Regions from separate parts of the Subdoligranulum sp. APC924/74 genome, predicted to be linked through region 1. Evidence: riboswitches for the same ligand, from Rfam matches in the RefSeq annotation. Region 1 holds a riboswitch; the other holds the start of a gene.
What was found. Region 1 has a riboswitch for thiamine pyrophosphate ahead of thiW (energy coupling factor transporter S component ThiW). Riboswitches for the same ligand answer to the same signal wherever they lie in the genome.
Positions count from the first base shown of each region.

Region 1 (8,043 bases):
CTCCACGCCGGAATCTGCCAGCGCCTGCTCAAAAGCGGGCACGGCAAGGGGATACTGCTCCTCCATGCGGGTGCGCACATCCTCCACCGAGATGGTGTTATCCACCGCCTGGTTGCGTACCAGCAGCTCCACGGCGGTTTCGGTGCCGCCGTCAAAGGGCGGCACATCGTCCAGCTGTTCCGGCTCCGGGTAGGCCTGCTGCACGGCGGCCACAGCGGTTTCGCATACGGCTTTCAGCTTGGCCTTTTCCGGCATGGCCTGGGTGCAGGCAAACACTTTTGTGGAAAGGTAAAAGTCTTTTTTATCGTCCAGCGCCACCTTTTTTTCAATCAGGCGAATGGTCAGGTTGGCGCGGTCGATCAGCGCGGCTTCGTCCGCCTTGCTGTTGCCAGGCAGCAGGGTGCGCTGCGGCGCAATGGTGCTGCACTGGCCGTTGCCCATCACGTTGGTTACATGGGTAAAGCCGGGGCGGTAGTTCAGTTTAAGCACCGCATAAAACGGCACACCATCCGCAGCGCAGTCCACCACGGCCAGGTCACCGGAGGGGATGCCCTGATATTGCAGCAGCTGTTCAAAAATCACACCCGCAATACGGCGCGAAAGGTCAATAAAGTCATCGTTGTGCTGCATCTCCTGCAAAAAGGGGGAATCCGGCAGAAAGCGGCAGTTTTTGCTGTCATCGCTGGCAAATGCCTTTTCAATGCAGACGGAAAAATATTCATAAAGGTCAGCATCCAGCTCCATCGGCCGGTCCGAAAGCACCGGTTCCGATGCGCCGGCATCCAGAATATGTAAAATGACCTGATTGATTTTGACATCCATGGGGGCAGCTCCTTTGGTTTGAATTGGACTATCAGTATAGCATATTTTGCCGAAGTTGGACAGGGCAATTTTTGCCTTCCCGCATAAGGGACCATAGCGGCGGGAATCATGATGGGTAGAAAGAAGGGATGCAGAATGAGTACCCGTATCACCCATCAGGCGGATGGCACCGCCCGCGGCCAAACGCAGCAGAACACCGCCAACAGCATTATTGACCTGCGCAAACAGCCCGCCCACACACCCAAGCAGGCCGAGCCCGCCAAGCCGGACTGCTGCGGCCAGCCGCCGGTGCCCGCCCGCCAGAAAAACGCGCGGGAATACCTGGCCGGGCGCAGCCCCGGCGTGATGCAGAGTTACGCCCCCAACGCCGCCGCCAGCCCCGTGGAGGGCTGGGTGGAGGATGACGAAACGGTGCACCGCCTGGCACATTGGAGGGAGGAAGCGATTTATTGAGTGCAGGGTTTGCGGCAAGGCCCGGCAGCGGGACGATGCTAGCATCGTCCCCTACAAATCATTTGCGGCTTTTATCACAATCGGCAAGGTTTCTCTGCGGCGGGATGAGGGCATCCCGCCCTACAGGGATAAAATACCATTTGGCGTGTATACGAAAAAAGCAGAGCTTTTGACAGCTCTGCTTTTGCATTTTATGGGGATTTCTTATTTTATGCCTTGCTCTTGTTCTTTTCCACGCACAGCCCCCACACCACGGTGATGAACATGGTGATGAGCATATCCGGCAGGGTATTGCCCAGCACAAAGTCAATGTTCATCAAGATGCGGTAGATCACAAAGCCCACCAGCCAGATGATCATGCGGGAAGCGGAAAGCTCCTTGGCGGAAACATCCGAATGCAGGATAAAAGCATCGGCAATCTGCACGGCGATCATCGGGGCAAACACAGAGCCGATGAGGTACAGGAAATCGGTGATATCATCCATGGGGAAAATAATCGCGCCCACGGTGCCAATGACGGTCACGATCAAAGCGACCTGCTTGCCCTTGAACTTGGGGGCGATGGTCTCGGCAGAGATACCGGCGCTCCAAGCATCCAGGAAGGTGGTGGTGACGGTAGAGAACACCACGATCAGCAGGCCGACCACTCCAAGGCCAGCCTGCAGCAGGATCTGGGCGATATCGCTCTGGCCGGTATAGATGGCAGCGCCCATGCCAATGAGGTACATCCAGCAGGAAACAACACCGTAAGTAACAGTGCTGGCCAGGGTAGCGGCAAAGGGCTTTTCGGCTTCGCGGGTGTAATCGCTGATGAGCGGCAGCCAGGACAGCGGCATGGCAACGGCCAGCTCCACGGCAGCGCCAAAGCTGAGGGAATCATCCTGCGCGGTCATGATACCGTTGCCGCCAAAGAAGATGACCTTGCACATGACAAGGGTCAGCACGAACAGCAACACCATAACCACCTGGTTGATGCGGCCCAAGTCGGTCAGGCCGATCAGAATCCAGACCAGGATCAATGCGCCGATAACAAGGCACCACAGCCAGGCACCCACACCGGCAATGCCGTTTGCCGCCAGCGCGCCGTCATAAATCATGATGGCTGTCCAGCCGACCAGCTGCAGCACGTTGAGGGCGGCAAACCACAGGCTGCCTTTTTTGCCAAAGCTGAGCTTGGAGGTTTCCATGGCGGAAAGCCCGGTGCGCCCGCCGATGAGACCGGCAAAGAACATCATGGTGCAGCCGATCAGATGGCCCAGCAGGATTGCGGCAAAGCCCTTGGCCATGCCGAGGGGGGCAAAGTAAGTGCCGGTCAGGATCTCAGCAATGGAAACACCAGCGCCGAACCAGATCAGGCTGTTTTGGAATACAGAAGTCTTTTTCATGCTTCGGCCTCCTTGCTCCACTCGTTATCCAATGCAAAGGCGTGGTTCATGGGGCCGGAGCCATGGCCCAGGTCCAGCATGGCGGCCAATGCGCCGGAAATATACGCCTTGGCGCGGCGCACAGCGGTTTCCAGATCATAGCCCTTTGCCAGGTTGGAGGCAATGGCGCTGGACAGGGTGCAGCCGGTGCCGTGGGTGTTGGGGTTATCAATGCGCTGGCCGTTGAACCAGGCGGCGCTGCCATCGGTCAGCACCAGCAGGTCGTTGGCATCGTTCAGGTTATGCCCGCCCTTGCACAGCACATTGCAGCCAAATTTCTGGCTGATCTCTTTAGCGGCGTTTTCCATATCGGCAGCCGTCTTAATGCTGTGGCCGCACAGGATCTCCGCTTCGGGGATGTTGGGGGTAATGACTTCCGCCAGGGGCAAAAGCTCAGTTTCCAGCGCGGTAACTGCGTCCGGTTCCAGCAGGGCTGCGCCGGAGGTTGCCACCATCACGGGGTCCACCACGATATGCTTTGCGCCGTACTGCCGCAGCTTTTGGGCGATCACGCGGATCAGCTCCTGAGAGCTGACCATACCGATCTTGACAGCATCCGGGTAGATATCCGTAAACACGGCATCCAGCTGCTGCGCTAAAAATTCCGGCGTTGAATTCAGGATGCCGGTCACCCCAGTGGTGTTCTGGGCGGTCAGGGCGGTGATGGCGCTCATGGCAAACACGCCGTTCATCGTCATGGTTTTGATGTCGGCCTGAATTCCGGCGCCGCCGCTGGAGTCACTGCCAGCGATTGTCAATGCTGTTCTCATGTTTTTCCTCCTGTTGCCCGTATCGGGCGTGGTTCAGCATCAGGTAAAAATATCCGCCGTGCAAGGTGGTGCCCCCAATGCACAGCGCACCAACAGCGATAGGATGTATCGAACACCCCAAAGCTGCAAGGTCATATTATAACTGCCCGGCCAGGCGGTACAGTTCCCGGCTGGCAGCGCAGGGGTCGGCCTGGGCAAAAATGGCGCTGACAACGGCCACACCGGCCAGCCCCCTGCCCTGCAGCTGCAGCAGGTTGGCGGCGTCAATGCCGCCGATGGCTACAACGGGGATGTTGACCGCCGCCGTTACCGCGCGCATGGTTTCAGCAGTAACAGGGTGGGCGTCCAGCTTGGTGCCGGTCACAAAGGCCGCGCCGCAGCCAAGGTAGTCCGCGCCGTCGGCCTGGGCGGCCAGCGCTTCGGCAGCGTTATGGGCCGATACGCCCAAAATCTTATCCGACCCCAGCAGGGCGCGGGCGCGCTTAGCGGCCATATCGCTCTGGCCCACATGCACGCCGTCCGCCCCGGCTGCCAAAGCAATCTCGACATTATCATCAATCACAAACGGCACATGACGGAAGTGGCACAGGGCGGACAGTTCCTCGGCTTCGGCCAGCAGGTCGTGTTCGTCCAGGCATTTTTCCCGCAGCTGCACAAAGGTTGCCCCGCCGTCAATGGCCTGGGCCACTACATCGGCAAGGCGGCGGCCGTTCAGCCAGGTGCGGTCGGTCACAGCGTACAGGCGCAGCTGCTGCGGCAGAACTTTCATAAACAAAACCTCCAAAAAAGGCAAAACAAAAACGGGCGCGCCGGAAAAAGGCGCACCCGTTTTGTACACGAATGTTGCATTCTCCCTACGTTGGCATTACCCACATCAGGTTCATCGGGTCGGAACCGATTGTTCCCTCTCAGCCATAGTGGCTCCCCATAACGGGTACTATCATACCCCTTTTTGCGGATAAAAACAAGACCTTGACAAAATTCCCGTAAGTGTTTATGATGGGTAACGAAATCAGGGGAGCCTTTTTGGCTGAGAGGAAGCGCTGCTTCGACCCTTAATACCTGATGTGGACCATGCCACCGTAGGAAGACTTTCAACTGTTTTGTTTTGTCTTTTTTGCAGGGGCTCCGCGTTGGGCCCCTGCTTTTTTGTATCATATCAGGGCCGACCCGTTGGGCCGCCTTAGGGGAAAGGAAGGAAAACAGGCATTGTGCCCGAAGCTGCGGGGGAGCGCCCGGAGCTTTGTGATTCAGCGATGGGAAGCCGTGTTCCGGCGTGAGAGGAAGCCAGCAAGCTTCGACCGAACAGCGGGGAGAAGTGTTTGCCCGCTGCGCCCGTACAAGGCGGCTGACGGCAGATGCCTGCGGCAGCCTTCCGCTTTTTTGTTATATTGAAAAAGGAGTACTCGATATGAAAAAGTCCAATACCAAAAAGCTGGCTCTGGCCGGTGTTCTGTGTGCCGTTGCTGTTGTTGGCAGCATGTTTTCTTTCCCTGTATTTGGCAGCAAGTGCGCGCCGGTGCAGCACATGGTCAATGTACTGTGCGCCGTTCTGCTGGGGCCCTGGTACGGCGTTGGTGCCGCATTTGTGGCCAGCCTGCTGCGCAACCTGCTGGGCCTTGGCAGCCTGATGGCGTTCCCCGGCAGCATGTGCGGCGCTTTGCTGTGCGGCATTGTCTACCACAAAACCCACAAGCTTCTGCCCACTTTGATTGGTGAGGTGTTCGGCACCGGCATCATCGGCGGTTTGCTGGCATGGCCGGTTGCCATCTTGTTTATGGGCAAGGCCGCCGGTGACATTGCGTTCTATGCCTACATTGTGCCGTTCCTGGTTTCCACCGTGGGTGGTTCCATCATTGCCGGCATCATCCTGTTTGCACTGGAAAAGAACGGCACCCTGAAATCCATGCAGAACGCCCTGAACAAGTAACACGAGGTTTGTATTTATGTCCGTATCCGCACCGCTGGCTGCCATCCGGGCGCAGCACCCGCTTCTGCACTGCATTTCCAACATTGTTTCTGCCAACGACTGCGCCAACCTGGCGCTAGCCATCGGGGCAAGCCCCATCATGGCCCAGGCCCCGCAGGAAATGGCCGACATTGCCGCTTTGGCCAGCGCCGTTGTGCTGAACACCGGCACCCCGGACGAAGCCAAGTTCACCGCCGCCCGCACCGCCGGTGCCACGGCAAACCGCCGCAGCATCCCTGTCGTGCTGGACCCGGTGGGCGTGGGCGCAAGCCCCTGGCGGCTGGCAAACATCCAGAGCCTTTTGCAGCAGGTGCAGCCCGCCATTGTGCGGGTGAACGCCGGGGAGGCCGCCGCCCTGCTGGGCCTTGGCGGCAGCGAGCACGGGGTAGACAGTCTGACCGCCCCCAAAGCGCCCGCCGGGCTGGCCGCAGCGTTGGCGCAAAAGCTGGGGTGTGTGGTGCTGCTTTCCGGCACCGAGGACCTGATTGCCGATGGTCAGCAGCTCTGCACCGTGCGCGGCGGCAGCGACCGGATGCGCACCGTGACGGGGGCCGGGTGTATGCTTTCCGTTTTGTGTGGGGCGTTTGCCGCCGTACAGCCGGGGGATGCCTTTACCGCTGCCGTGCAGGCCGCACGGTTCTGGAAATCCTGCGCCGAGCAGGCTGAGGACCATGCCGCCGGGGCGGGCAGCTTCCGCGTGGCGCTGTTTGACGCGGCGGGCAGCATGACGGATGAAGTATTTGCCGGGGAATAATTTTTATGGTGGCAACTTAGTTGTACAAGTGCGTTTTTTCCCCCCGTACCCTGCTAGTGACTGATAAAACCATTGCCTTCTTTGTAGGGGCGGGGTCACTGACCCCGCTGCTCCCCTGCCCTAACACAAACAAAAATCAGCAAGGCCCGATACCGGGGTGAATCTCACCGCACGGTATCGGGCCTTGCTCTATATTGCTCTATATTTTATGTATTACTTCCCCGTTTGCCTGCTTTACCCAATCAGGCCGCTGTTCTTGACAGCCTGGACGGCTTCGGTGATTTTTTCCACCGGCAGGGTCAGGGCAAAACGGACGTAGCCTTCACCGGACGGACCAAAGCTGGAGCCGGGGGTGCAGATCACGCCGGCTTTTTCAATCATTTCCATGCAGAACTCCATGCTGGTGCCGTGCCCCTGCGGGACCGGTGCCCAGACGAACATGGAGCCATGGCTGTCCGGCACATCCCAGCCGATGGAGCGGAAGCCCCCGCACAGGGCGTCGCGGCGGCGCTGGTATTCGGCACACTGGGCCTTGATGGGCTCCAGCGGGCCTGTCATAGCGGCAATGGCGGCTTTCTGCTCCGGGATGAACTTGCCGAAATCGATCTGGGTGTGCAGCTTCTTGCATGCGGCAATCACATCGCGGCGGCCCACCAAAAAGCTGATGCGCGCGCCGGTCACGTTGAAGCTCTTGCTCAGGGAGAAGAACTCGACTGCGCAGGTCTCGGCGCCGGGAATGTTGAAGATGCTGTGGCCCACGGCACCATCAAAGATGATATCGCTGTAGGCGTTATCATGGATGAGCAGAATCTTATGTGCATTGCAGAAATCCACGATTTCCTGGTACAGCTCCGGGCTGCCCACGCTGCCCACCGGGTTGGCCGGCAGGGATACGATCATCATCTTGGCCTTATCAGCCACATCGTCGGGGATCTCCTTCACATTGGGCAGGAAGTTATGCTCTTTGGTCAGATGATAGTAGTACGGCACACCGCCGCCCAGCTTGACGCCGGTAATGAACACCGGGTAGCAGGGGTCCGGCAGCAGCACCACATCGCCGTCGTTCAGCAGGGCAAGGCCCATGTGGCCCATGCCGTCCTGGCTGCCGTTAAAGCTCATGATCTGGTCCGGGGTTATGCCGTCCACATCAAAGCGGCGCTTGTAATAAGCGCACACGGTATTCAGCAGTTCCGGCAGGTCCCGCAGGGAATACTTCCAGTTTTCGCTCACCATGGCGGCATCGCACAATGCCTGCTTGATGTGCGGCATCGGCTCAAAGTCCGGGGTACCGACCGAAAGATTGTACAACTTTTTGCCCTGTGCTTCCAGGGCCACCTTTTTATCATTCAGGGCGGCAAAAATTTCCGCGCCGAACAGGTCCAGCCGTTTTGAAAATTCCACTTCAAATGCCATGATTTTCTATCTCCTCTCCCAAGCCTGGGGTTATCCTCTATCCGGCAATACCAAATCATTCTAAGGCAATACCGCATAATTCCCGCCTGACGGCTTAAGCACCACTTCGGCGGCTGCGGCACGGCATCTGCGTTGCCAAAATGCTCGATAAGACATCCAGTATTATCTGCGCTTTTGGCTTAGCATCTGCCGCACCTCGCTCGCCGTATCGGCACTTAGAATTATGCGGTATTGCCCTAAGCGCCGATACAGCGGGAATCATCTGGTATTGCTCTATCTCACTTTGCACGCTGAGCGCACAAATAGGCATCAATATCAAAGTCCAGCAGCTGCGTATCCTTTTTTAAGTACAGCGGGTGGTGCGGCTGGCCGGATTTTAACAGCGGGCCTGCCGTGTACCACTTTGCGCCTGCCGCTTTGCCGTCGGCGGCAAAATCC
Region 1 is NZ_PSQF01000098.1:447-8,489, forward strand. It holds gene C4885_RS13970 (nucleoid-associated protein) at 1-822, opposite strand, end outside; gene C4885_RS16550 (hypothetical protein) at 958-1,275, shown strand; gene cytX (putative hydroxymethylpyrimidine transporter CytX) at 1,485-2,660, opposite strand; gene thiD (bifunctional hydroxymethylpyrimidine kinase/phosphomethylpyrimidine kinase) at 2,657-3,469, opposite strand; gene thiE (thiamine phosphate synthase) at 3,606-4,238, opposite strand; TPP riboswitch at 4,304-4,407, opposite strand; TPP riboswitch at 4,474-4,575, shown strand; gene thiW (energy coupling factor transporter S component ThiW) at 4,881-5,399, shown strand; gene thiM (hydroxyethylthiazole kinase) at 5,416-6,192, shown strand; gene C4885_RS14000 (pyridoxal phosphate-dependent aminotransferase) at 6,427-7,605, opposite strand; gene C4885_RS14005 (DUF1643 domain-containing protein) at 7,884-8,043, opposite strand, start outside.

Region 2 (11,199 bases), on a different contig from region 1:
GCCGAACCAGGCAGATCAGAATGGCCGCCGTGGCAGCCAGCTCACAAAAGCTGAAGGGTAGCGGCTCCACCAGCGCAGAAGCAAACCGCTTGACCGGCATGGAAACATACTCCACCCACCACTGCATGGCCGCGGCACTGCGGCGTGCGGCCCAGAACACACCCAGCGCCGCCGCCCCGCCGCCCAGCAGGGCCAGCCCGGCTTTGTGGGCGCGGCCAAATGCACGCACGGCGGCTGATACTTTTTTCTGCATCTTGTTTTCCCCTATTTATCGCAACTTTTATCTCATAATTTTTCTAAGGTGTATCTGGTGTATCTGAAAACAAAGAAAATGACGGATATTTCGCAAACACAAGCAGGATGTAAGGCAAAGAGCCGCAGGAATCCTTTGTGGATTTCAAGACCTTTTAAGGCAATACCGCATAATTCTAAGTGCCGATACGGCGAGCGAGGTGCGGCAGATGCTAAGCCAAAAGCGCAGATAATACTGGATGTATTATCGAGCATTTTGGCAACGCAGATGCCGTTCCGCAGCCGCCGGAGCGGTGCTTAAGCCGTAAGGCGGGAATTATGCGGTACTGCCTTAACACAAAATCCCGCCATATTTGTAGAAATAGACGATATTTTCGACGTTTCAGACACACCATTTTATTATACGGGCCGCCCCCTGTTTGCGCAAGGGCCGTGCCTATGTTATAATAAGTTTATTTAACACACGTTCAATTTTGCAGGGTAAGGGGGCAGAGCGATGCGGCCGGATGTGGAAGAGTTTTTCTGCGGCATCAGCTTTGACGCTTACCGCCTGCTGGGTTCCCACCCGGCGGGGCCGGGGCGCGGCTGGCTGTTTACCCTGTGGGCGCCGCACGCCCGCCGCGTGCAGCTGCTGGGTGACTGGAACGGCTGGGATCTCTATTCCGCCGCCGAGCTCACCTTTTGTGAGGACGGCCTGTGGCGCGGGCGGGTGCCCCAGGCGCAGCTTGGGCAGCTGTACAAGTATAACATTCAGGGGCCGGACGGCAGCTGGCAGCTGCGGGCAGACCCGTTTGCCTTTGCGTTTGAAGCTCTGCCCGGCACGGCTTCCCGCCTGGCGGAGCCGAATTACCCGTTCGCCGCTCCCTTGCTGCGCGGTGCCCGCCGGGATGCTCCCGTTCTGATTTACGAACTGCACGCCGCCAGCTGGCACCGCCATTGGGACGGCCGCTATTACACCGGGCCGGAGCTGGCAAAAAGTCTGGTACCCTATCTTGTGGAGCACCACTACACCCATGTGGAGTTTTTGCCGCTGGCAGAATACCCGTTTGACGGCAGCTGGGGCTACCAGGGGTGCGGGTATTTTGCCCCCACCCAGCGCATTGGCGGGTTTGCAGGCTTTGCCGCGCTGGTGGATGCCCTGCACGCCGCAGGCATTGCCGTGCTGATGGATTTTGTGCCGGTCCATTTTGCGCCGGATGCCGACCGCCTGGCCTGTTTTGACGGTGCGCCTTTATTTGAATCCGGCCCCAGCGACTGGGGCAGCCTGAACTTTGATCTGGCCAGCCCGCCGGTGCGCAGCTTTCTGCTCAGTTCGGCGGCGTTCTGGCTGCAGGTGTGCCGGTGCGACGGCCTGCGGGTGGATGCCATCGGCAACGCGCTGTACCACTGCCCCAACGGCTGGCAGGCAGCAGAGTTTTTCAAAACGCTGACAGCCGGGCTGCACGCGCGGTTCCCCGGCTGCATGCTGGTGGCAGAGGACAGCGCCGGTTCCATGAACGCCACCTCCGATACCGCCAGCGGCGGGCTGGGCTTTGACTATGTGTGGGAGATCGGCTGGACACAGGATACGCTGGCCTATTTTGCCGCGCCGTTCGGCGGGCGCAGCGCTCTGTTCCGGCAGTTGTGCGGCAGCTTTGGCCCCTTTGGCACGGTGCAGGGCATCAACGCGCTGAGCCACGATGAAAACCACCCCGCCAGCATTTTCACCCGCCTGTATGGCAATGTAGAAGAAAAGCTGGCCCAGATGCGGCTGCTGCTGTTATTACAGGCCGCCCGCCCCGGCAAAAGCCTGCTGTTTGCGGGGGTGGAGTTCGGCCAGCCGGATGCCTTTACCGATGGCCGGGAGCCGAACTGGGCTATGCTGGCGGACGCCGGGCACCGCGCCCTGGCTGATTACAGTAAGGCGCTGAATGCTTTCTGCCTGGCACACCCGGCGCTGTATGCGCCCCAAAGCTTTGCCTGGACCGCGCAGGATGCAAGCACCGGCGTGCTGGGCTTTACGTTGCAGGCCGGCTGTGAAACACTTTTGTGCGCCCTGAACACCGGCACACAGGCTGTACAGGGGTTTGGGCTAAAGCCGGGCTGGGGCAGCTGTGCCCTGCCGCTGTTTGCCGCGGGCTGGGTGGATAATGCTCCCCGCCCCATTGCCAACGGATGGCTGGCGCTGGACCTTGCACCGTTAAGCGGCGGAATTTGGCAGATCGAGTAGTTTTCCGCCTTGACAAATCGGCATTTCCTGCTATACTGGGAACCGGACATAAGAACAGGGGCGCTGGAGGGCATCTCCGGCTGAGATCAAAGCAACTGTGTTTTGAGCACCCTATACCTGATCCGGGTAATGCCGGCGTAGGAAGTTTTGCTGTGGTTATATACTGCTCACAACGCTTTTGGCGCCCGCTGTACCTGCGGGCGCTTTTCTTGTTTTTATGTACTATTTTTCAGGAGTGGTATGTATATGTCATCCTCTTACACCAAAACGCGCATTATGGTAGAATGCGCCCTGATGATTGCGCTGGGCACCATCCTGGCCAACATCAAAATCTATGAGCTGCCCAACGGCGGCTCCATCACGCTGTTCAGCATGGTGCCGTTCATTCTGGTATCCTTCCGCCACGGGGTCAAGTGGGGCCTGTTCACCGGCTTTGTGAACAGCCTGCTGCAGATGCTGCTGGGCTTTTATGCGCCCCCGGCGCCCGGCCTGCTGCCTTTGGTGGGCATGATCCTGCTGGATTATGTGCTGGCCTTCTCCTTTCTGGGGCTTGCCTGCGTGTTTGCCAAGCCGTTCAAAAACAAGCTGGTCGGCGTGGCCGTGGGCTCCGCCGCCGTGTGCGTGCTGCGTTTCCTGTGCAGCTTTTTGTCCGGCGTGCTGATCTGGGGCAACCTGAGCGATGGTCTGCCCGCGTGGATCTACAGCCTGACTTACAACGGCTCCTACATGCTGCCGGAAGGTATTATGACCACCATTGCCGTGGTGCTGCTGTACAAGGCTGCGCCCCAGCTGTTCAGCGCCAACAACTGATTTTGCCATTTTCAACTCCGTTTGCCTGGGGTGCCGTTTTTACGGCGTCCCAGGATTTTTTATTTCCTTTTTTCTTGATTTGCCCGTACCTGCTGCACAAAAGTTTTACCATGGCAGACATCACATTTTCCGCCCCGCCCGCCAGCCGCACCGCACGTTTTTTGCCCTGCACCAGCAGCTGCCCGTTTCAGCTGCTAACTATTACAGAAATGCGTTTTTGTACAGTTTTTTCAAATGTATTTTTGTTGCAATATTTTAGCAAAAAACGCTCACTTTATGTTATCTTTATCTATCTCTTTGTTTCGTTAAAGCGCCGGGGCACCTGTCTTTCTTTCAAGTTTCGGTCAAAATGCGTTATATTTTTAGCAATATAACCAAAGTCACCTTTGTTTTTTCGGCATTGTGCTATTTTGACAAAATACATTTGCAATTTATTGAAAATATGTTAAAATAGATTTAACAGATTGTTACACCGCAAACAATGTTCCTATTTACCACTGCATGAACGGGAATTTTGCTAACCAGAGCGGTTTTGCAATCCCCACCGGGGGCATTAGCTTCACCCCGGCAAAATACGTCCGTATTAGGAGGAATGTATCTTATGATGAAATGGCTGCAAAAGCTCGGCAAGGCGTTGATGCTGCCCGTTGCCGCGCTGCCCGTCTGTGGTATTCTGATGGGTATTGGCTACGCTCTGGCTCCCGCCGTTATGGGTGCTGAAGGTCCTACTACCGGTGCTGCTTACACGGTCGGCTTCCTGCTGGTCAAGGCTGGCGGCGCTCTGATCGATAACATGGCTTGGCTGTTCGCCATCGGCGCAGCTGTCGGCCTGGCAGACGACCATGACGGCACCGCTGGTCTGGCTGGTCTGGTCAGCTTTTTGATGATGCAGCAGCTGCTCAGCCCCGGTGTTGTGGGCACCATCCGCGCTGCTGTTGGTTCCACCCTGGAAGAAGGCACCGTTGATTACATTGCTTTCAGCAAGATCGCCGGCAACTCCTTCATCGGCATCCTGGCTGCTGTCATCGGCGCCACCTGCTACAACAAGTTCAAGAGCACCAAGCTGCCTGACTGGCTGGCATTCTTCAGCGGCAAGCGCAGCGTTGCTATCATGACCGCTTTGGTTTCCATCGTGACTTCTGTTATCCTGCTGTTCGTCTGGCCCGTTATCTTCGGCATTCTGGTTGCTCTGGGCAACGGCATTGCCGGCTTGAGCGGCATCGGCGCAGGTATCTATGCTTTCCTGAACCGTCTGCTCATCCCCACCGGCCTGCACCACGCTTTGAACAACGTGTTCTGGTTTGACACCATCGGCCTGGGCGACCTGAAACACTTCTGGGCTGGCGAGACCAGTGCTGACGTGGGCTGGGACCTTGGCATGTACATGTCCGGCTTCTTCCCCTGCATGATGTTCGGTATCCCCGGCGCTGCACTGGCTATGGTCCGCACCGCAAAGAACAAGAAGGCTGCTATCGGTCTGGTTGTTTCCGCCGCTATCTGCGCTTTCGTCTGCGGCGTTACCGAGCCGTTTGAGTTCGGCTTCATGTTCCTGTGCTTCCCCCTGTATGTTGTTTATGCTGCTCTGTACGGCATTTTCACCATCATCACCTACTACTCCGGTTTCCGCGCTGGCTTCTGCTTCTCCGCAGGCGCAACGGACCTGGTTTTCTCCGCTTCCCTGCCCGCAGCTGCCAAGACTTGGATGATCATTCCTCTGGGCATTGCCGCTTTTCTTGTGTTCTACTTTGTCTTCTACTTCGCTATCACCAAGTTTGACCTCAAGACCCCCGGCCGTGAGGACGACGATGTGGAAGAAAGCGAAAAGAACATCAAGCTTTCCAACAACAACTACACTGCGATTGCTACCGGTGTTCTGGCTGCTGTCGGCGGCAAGGAGAACATTACCGGTGCTGACTACTGCGCAACCCGCCTGCGCCTTGAAGTGAAAGATTCTTCCGCTGTGAATGAAAAGGCTGTCAAGGCTGCCGGTGCTGCCGGTGTCATCCGCCCGTCCAAGACTTCCTGCCAGGTTGTCATCGGGCCTCAGGTTCAGTTCGTGTTCGATGAACTGAAGAAGATGCTGTAATTTAAGTAACAGCAAGGGCAAGGGTTCTGGTTCCTTTGTTCCACGCCGCAGGCTGGCCGCCATGGCCCTGCCTGCGGCTTTTTTGTTTTGGTGGGCAAAAGCTGGCGTTTAACTCTTTCTTTTCTTGCTTGATTATGTTAAAATCAGAACTATAAATGCCTCCTGCGGGTTTGCCGCAGCGGCAAAAATACACTACCCAAGGAGGTACTTTGTAACATGAACTCATTCCAACGCATCTGCCGGTCGCCTGCTTTTTTGGTGCTGGCCCTGATTTTGTGCGCCGCCGTGATTGCCGGCGGCGTTGCCCTTGCCCCCGCCGCCCCCAAGGTTTGGATCGTGATCCCCGTGCTGCTGGCTGTGGCCGCGGTTATCTGCTTCTTTGTGGCGCGCTCCACCAGCAAGGCCGCGCTGCAAAAAAAGAAAGAGGCGGAAAACGAGGGTGTGGTAAAAGCCGACCTTGACCATGCCGGCATTGCCGCCAACATTCTGGCTGCGCTGGGCGGTAAGGCCAATGTGCAAAAAGCCAGCTGCTGCGCCACACGGCTGCGCTTCCAGCTGAAAGACGGTGCTAAGGTGGACGAAAAGGCACTCAAATCCGCCGGAGCTTCCGGTGTGATCCGCTCCACCCCCACGGCCTGCCAGGTCATTCTTGGCACGCAGGTCCGCTTTGTTTACGAAGAACTGCAAAAGCTGCTGTAAGGCAGCGTTCCCCATCCTGGTTCCGGCTTCCGGAGCCAGGATTTTTTGTTATATTTTCCTAAAATATTTCTTTGTTTTTTCTCTCTTTTTTCTACAATCTCTAGTTTCTTTGTGGTGTTTGTGCTATACTATAGGTAATGGCTGTCCGCGCACAAAAAAAGAATAAGGAGATGTTCCCCATGAAAATTATTCGTGCAAAAGATTATTATGATATGTCCCGCAAAGCGGCCAATATCATCTCGGCACAGGTCATCATGAAGCCCAACTGCGTGCTGGGCCTGGCAACCGGCGGCACCCCCGTTGGCACCTACAAACAGCTGGTTGAATGGTACAACAAGGGCGACCTTGATTTTGCGGAAGTAAACACCGTCAACCTGGACGAATACCGCGGTCTGCCCCGCGAGCATCCCGAAAGCTACTGGTCCTTCATGCACCGTAACCTGTTTGACCTGGTCAACATCCGCCCCGAAGCCATCCATATGCCTGCCGGCACCAACATGGATGCTGCTGCCGAGTGCTCCCACTATGATGAAATCATCCAGCATCTGGGCGGCGTGGATCTGCAGCTGCTGGGCATTGGCCACGATGGCCACATTGGCTTTAACGAGCCGGGTGCCGCTTTTGAGCTTGGCACCCACTGTGTCCACCTGACCAAAGAGACCATTGAGGCCAACAAGCGCTTCTTTGACAACAACGAAGATCTGGTCCCGAAAGAAGCCTACACCATGGGCATCAAAACCATCATGCAGGCCCGCAAGGTTCTGATGGTTGCCAACGGCGTTGGCAAGGCTGACATCATTAAGAAAGCTTTCTTCGGCCCCGTCACGCCGGAAGTTCCCGCTTCCATCCTGCAGATGCACCCGGATTTCACCCTGGTGCTGGATGCCGAAGCTGCTTCCAAGCTGGACTAAGCGTATCGCTCAAGCCCTTACTGCATAACTGATAAGAGGAAATTTCTCAATGATTATCAAAAATGCAAAAATTTATACGCCGGAACATACCTTCAAAACAGGGGATCTGACCATCCGGGATGGCCGCATTGCCTTTGGTGCGCCCCCGCTGGAGGGCGAGGAAGTTCTGGATGCCAACGGTGCCTATGCTCTGCCCGGTTTGGTGGATATTCATTTCCACGGTGCTGTCGGGCATGATTTCTGCGATGCCGATGAAGCCGGCTTGCAGGCCATTGCCGATTTTGAGGCCAGCAAAGGCGTGTTGGCCATCTGCCCCGCCACCATGACGTTCAGCGAGGAGATTTTGAACGGCATTATGGATGTGGCCGCCGCCCACAAGAACGGTCAGGGTGCTGACTTGGTCGGCATCAACATGGAAGGCCCTTACATCAGCCCCAAAAAGATCGGCGCACAGAACCCCAAGTATGTGCAGGGGGCCGATGCCGCCATGTTCCGCCGGCTGCAGGCACGCAGCGGCGGGTTGATCAAGCTGGTGGACGTTGCCCCGGAAGAACCCGGCAATCTGGATTTTATCCGTGACTGCCACAACGAGGTGTGCATCTCGATTGCCCACACCTGCACGGATTATGATACCGCCAAGGCTGCGTTTGCCGCCGGTGCCAGCCACATGACCCACCTGTATAACGCCATGCCCGGCATCACCCACCGCGCCCCCGGCCCCATTATTGCCGCGCTGGAAGACGGTGCCGATGTGGAGCTGATCACCGATAATGTTCACATTCACCCCGCTGTGGTGCGCTTTACCTTTAACACCTTCGGGGATGACCATGTGATCCTGATTGCGGACAGCATGATGGCCTGCGGGCTGCCGGACGGCGCTTATAGCCTGGGCGGCCAGGCCGTTACGGTGCGCGGCCCCCGCGCCACCCTGACCGAACACCCCGATACCATCGCCGGCAGCGCTACCTGCCTGTATGACTGCATGCGCCGTGCTGTGTGCGAGATGGGCGTTCCGCTGGAAAGCGCGGTGCGCGCCGCGACCGAAAACCCGGCCCGGAGCATTGGCGTTGATGCTGATTATGGCTCTTTGGCCGCCGGGCGCTATGGCAACGTGGTTCTGGCCGATGATGACCTGAACATCCTTGCCGTGGTGCAAAAGGGCAAAGTTATCCACGATAACCGCTGAACTTGTTGAAAATCCGGGCGCTTGCCAAAAAGCGTCCGGATTTTTTGTTTTGCTCCCTGTACGCCGCTGCTGCGGCTTTTCTGCACAGTGCTTTCTTTAGGCAACACCGCACAATTCCCGCCTTGCGGCTTAAGCACCGCTCCGGCAGCTGCGGCACGGCATCTGCGTTGCCAAAATGCTCGATAAGACATCCAGTATTATCTGCGCTTTTGGCTTAGCATCTGCCGCACCTCGCTCGCCGTATCGGCACTTAGAATGATGCGGTATTGCCTTTACAAAAAACGGTACAGACTTTATAATGGATAAGTATGCTGTCGGGTACTCTGCCCGCAGCGAACGGTTAAAACGGAAAGGAGCGATCTTATGATCCGCTTTGAATGTGATTATGGCGAGGGTGCCGCCCAGCCGGTGCTGGACCTGCTGCAAAAGACCAATCTGGAACAGACCCCCGGTTACGGCATGGACGATTACTGCGATCAGGCCCGCGGCCTGATCCGTAAGCTGTGCGATGCCCCGGATGCCGGAGTCCACTTTTTTGTGGGTGCCACCCAGGCCAACTTTACCGTGGTGGATGCCCTGTTAAAACCCTGGCAGGGCGTGCTGTGTGCCGACAGCGGGCATATCAATGTACATGAAACCGGCGCGGTGGAAGCCACCGGCCACAAGTGCCTTGCCCTGCCCAGCGTGCAGGGCAAAATTACCGCCCAGCAGGTGAGGGATGCTTATGATGCTCACTGGGCCGATGCCAGCCACGAGCACATTGCCCAGCCCGGCATGGTGTATATCTCCAACCCCACTGAGGACGGCACCCTGTACACCAAGGAGGAGCTGACCGACCTTTCCGCCACCTGCTATGACTGCGGCCTGTACCTGTTTGTGGATGGTGCCCGCATGGCTTACGGCCTTGCCAGCGAAGCCAATGATCTGAACCTGCAGGATTATGCCAACCTGTGCGATGTGTTCTACCTGGGTGGAACCAAGTGCGGTGCGCTGTTTGGCGAAGCTGTTGTCATCAATAACCCCGATCTGGACCAGGATTTCCGCTACGCCATCAAGCAGCACGGCGCCATGCTGGCCAAGGGCCGCCTGCTGGGGCTGCAATTCCTTGCCCTGCTGAACGGCGAGGACGGCACCGGTTCCAGCCCCTATTACACTATGGCCGCTAAGGCGGACCGCCAGGCCATGCGCATCCGCGCTGCGTTTGAAGCAAAGGGATGCGCCATGCTGTTTGATTCCCCCACCAACCAGCAGTTCCCCATCCTGCCCAACAGCTGGTACAATGCCCTGAGCGAAAAGTACGCCATGACCCTGACCGCCAAGCCGGACGCCGAGCACACTGCCGTGCGGTTCTGCACCAGCTGGGCCACCCGTGACGAGGACGTAGACGCCCTGTTGGCGGATATTGCCAGTCTGTGATGATAAAGTATATTCTGAAATAATAAACGATGCGCCCTTTGCGTTGGGCAGGCTGCGAAGCCTTGGCCGCTGCAAAGGGCGCATGTTTTTTTTCGTAACAAATTGGAAAGGAAGGAGAAGGAGGAGAAATGTATGTAAAGCCGGTTGCCCGGCATTGTTGGTTGTCTGGCCTTCGCCGGCGGCCGCTGCGATTGCTGCGGGCGTCTGGCATGGCGAAGGACGCAGTGGATGTTTTAAAACGTCGTTTACGTTTTTGTTTCTCTCTTTCGAGTACACTGTTATTATACGGGCAGATTATGGAAACCTCGTTAAAGAGTTCTGAACGATTTGGTAAGATTTGGTGAACAAATTTTGAATAAGCAAAAGCGATGCCAATAAGCCCAAAAGCACACAAAAAGCGGCTGGCCGTGCAGGTGATTTTGTCTGCACGGCCAGCCGTTTCGCTTTTTATCGTTTTATTTTAGCCTTTGGTTTTCTGCACGCGCTTGTCGCACCTGGTGGCCAGGCGGGTGCCAATGCTTTGCAGCACCTGCACCAGCACAACCAGCAGCGCAGTTGCAAAAATTTCCAGCACCAGGTTATAGCGGTAGTAGCCATAGTTGATGGCAACCTTGCCCAGGCCGCCGCCGCCGATCACACCTGCCATAGCGCCATAGCCCAGAATGGTTGTGGCAGCAATGGTTGCGTTGGCAATCAGGCTGGGCATGCTTTCTGGGATCAGCACCTTGGTGATGATCTGCAGCGGGGTTGCCCCCATGCTCTGGGCTGCTTCCACCACGCCGGAATCCACCTCACGGATGCTGGTTTCCACCAGACGGGACACAAACGGGAAGGATGCAATGACCAGCGGCACAATGGATGCCACCGTGCCAATAGAAGTGCCCACGATCAAGCGGGACAGCGGAATGACAATGATCATCAAGATCAAGAACGGCACACTGCGCAGCAGGTTGATTACGCCGTTCAGCAACCGCATGACCCAGCGGGGCAGCGGACGCACACCACCGGGCTCACCCGTTACCAGCAACACACCAAGCGGCAGGCCGATGACCAGTGCAAACAGGGTGGACACCACGGTAGAGTAAAAAGTATCCCAGGTTTCTGCCGGGATGGAAGGCAGAACATCCAAAAAAGTCTGCCAGTCCTTCGATGCAAAAAATTCAGCCATTGCTGCCCACCTCCTCGTAGGTAATGCCGGGATAATTCTTGATGTAATCCAGCGCCTTGGCAGCGCCTTCGCCTTCCGGCAGGGCCAGCAGCATGCTGCCCAGCGTCTGGCCGTTTACCACGCGGGTGTCCGCTGCCACAATCGAAACCAGCGCCCCGCACTCAATGGCAAGGCTGGCCACCAGCGGCTTATCGGTCGTCTGGGTGCCGTTAAAGGCAACACGCACCATTTTGCGGCCGGGCAGCAGCTCGCGCTCCGGCGTGCCCGCCGGGAACACCAGCCGCTTGGCAGCGTCGGAATGCGGGTTCGAGAAGATATCCCGCACGCTGCCCTGCTCTACCACGGTGCCGTTATCCAAAATGGCAACATGGCTGCAAACATCCTCCACCACGCTCATCTGGTGGGTAATGATAACCACCGTAATGCCCATTTCGCGGTTGATCTTCTGAATCAGCTGCAAAA
Region 2 is NZ_PSQF01000079.1:692-11,890, reverse strand. It holds gene C4885_RS13075 (DUF3810 domain-containing protein) at 1-253, opposite strand, end outside; gene C4885_RS13070 (1,4-alpha-glucan branching enzyme) at 749-2,461, shown strand; TPP riboswitch at 2,508-2,622, shown strand; gene thiT (energy-coupled thiamine transporter ThiT) at 2,708-3,271, shown strand; gene C4885_RS13055 (PTS transporter subunit EIIC) at 3,873-5,357, shown strand; gene C4885_RS13050 (PTS transporter subunit EIIB) at 5,574-6,056, shown strand; gene nagB (glucosamine-6-phosphate deaminase) at 6,236-6,967, shown strand; gene nagA (N-acetylglucosamine-6-phosphate deacetylase) at 7,017-8,153, shown strand; gene C4885_RS13035 (low specificity L-threonine aldolase) at 8,517-9,569, shown strand; gene C4885_RS13030 (methionine ABC transporter permease) at 10,030-10,737, opposite strand; gene C4885_RS13025 (methionine ABC transporter ATP-binding protein) at 10,730-11,199, opposite strand, start outside.
Region 2: another riboswitch for thiamine pyrophosphate. It lies ahead of thiT (energy-coupled thiamine transporter ThiT); the one in region 1 lies ahead of thiW (energy coupling factor transporter S component ThiW).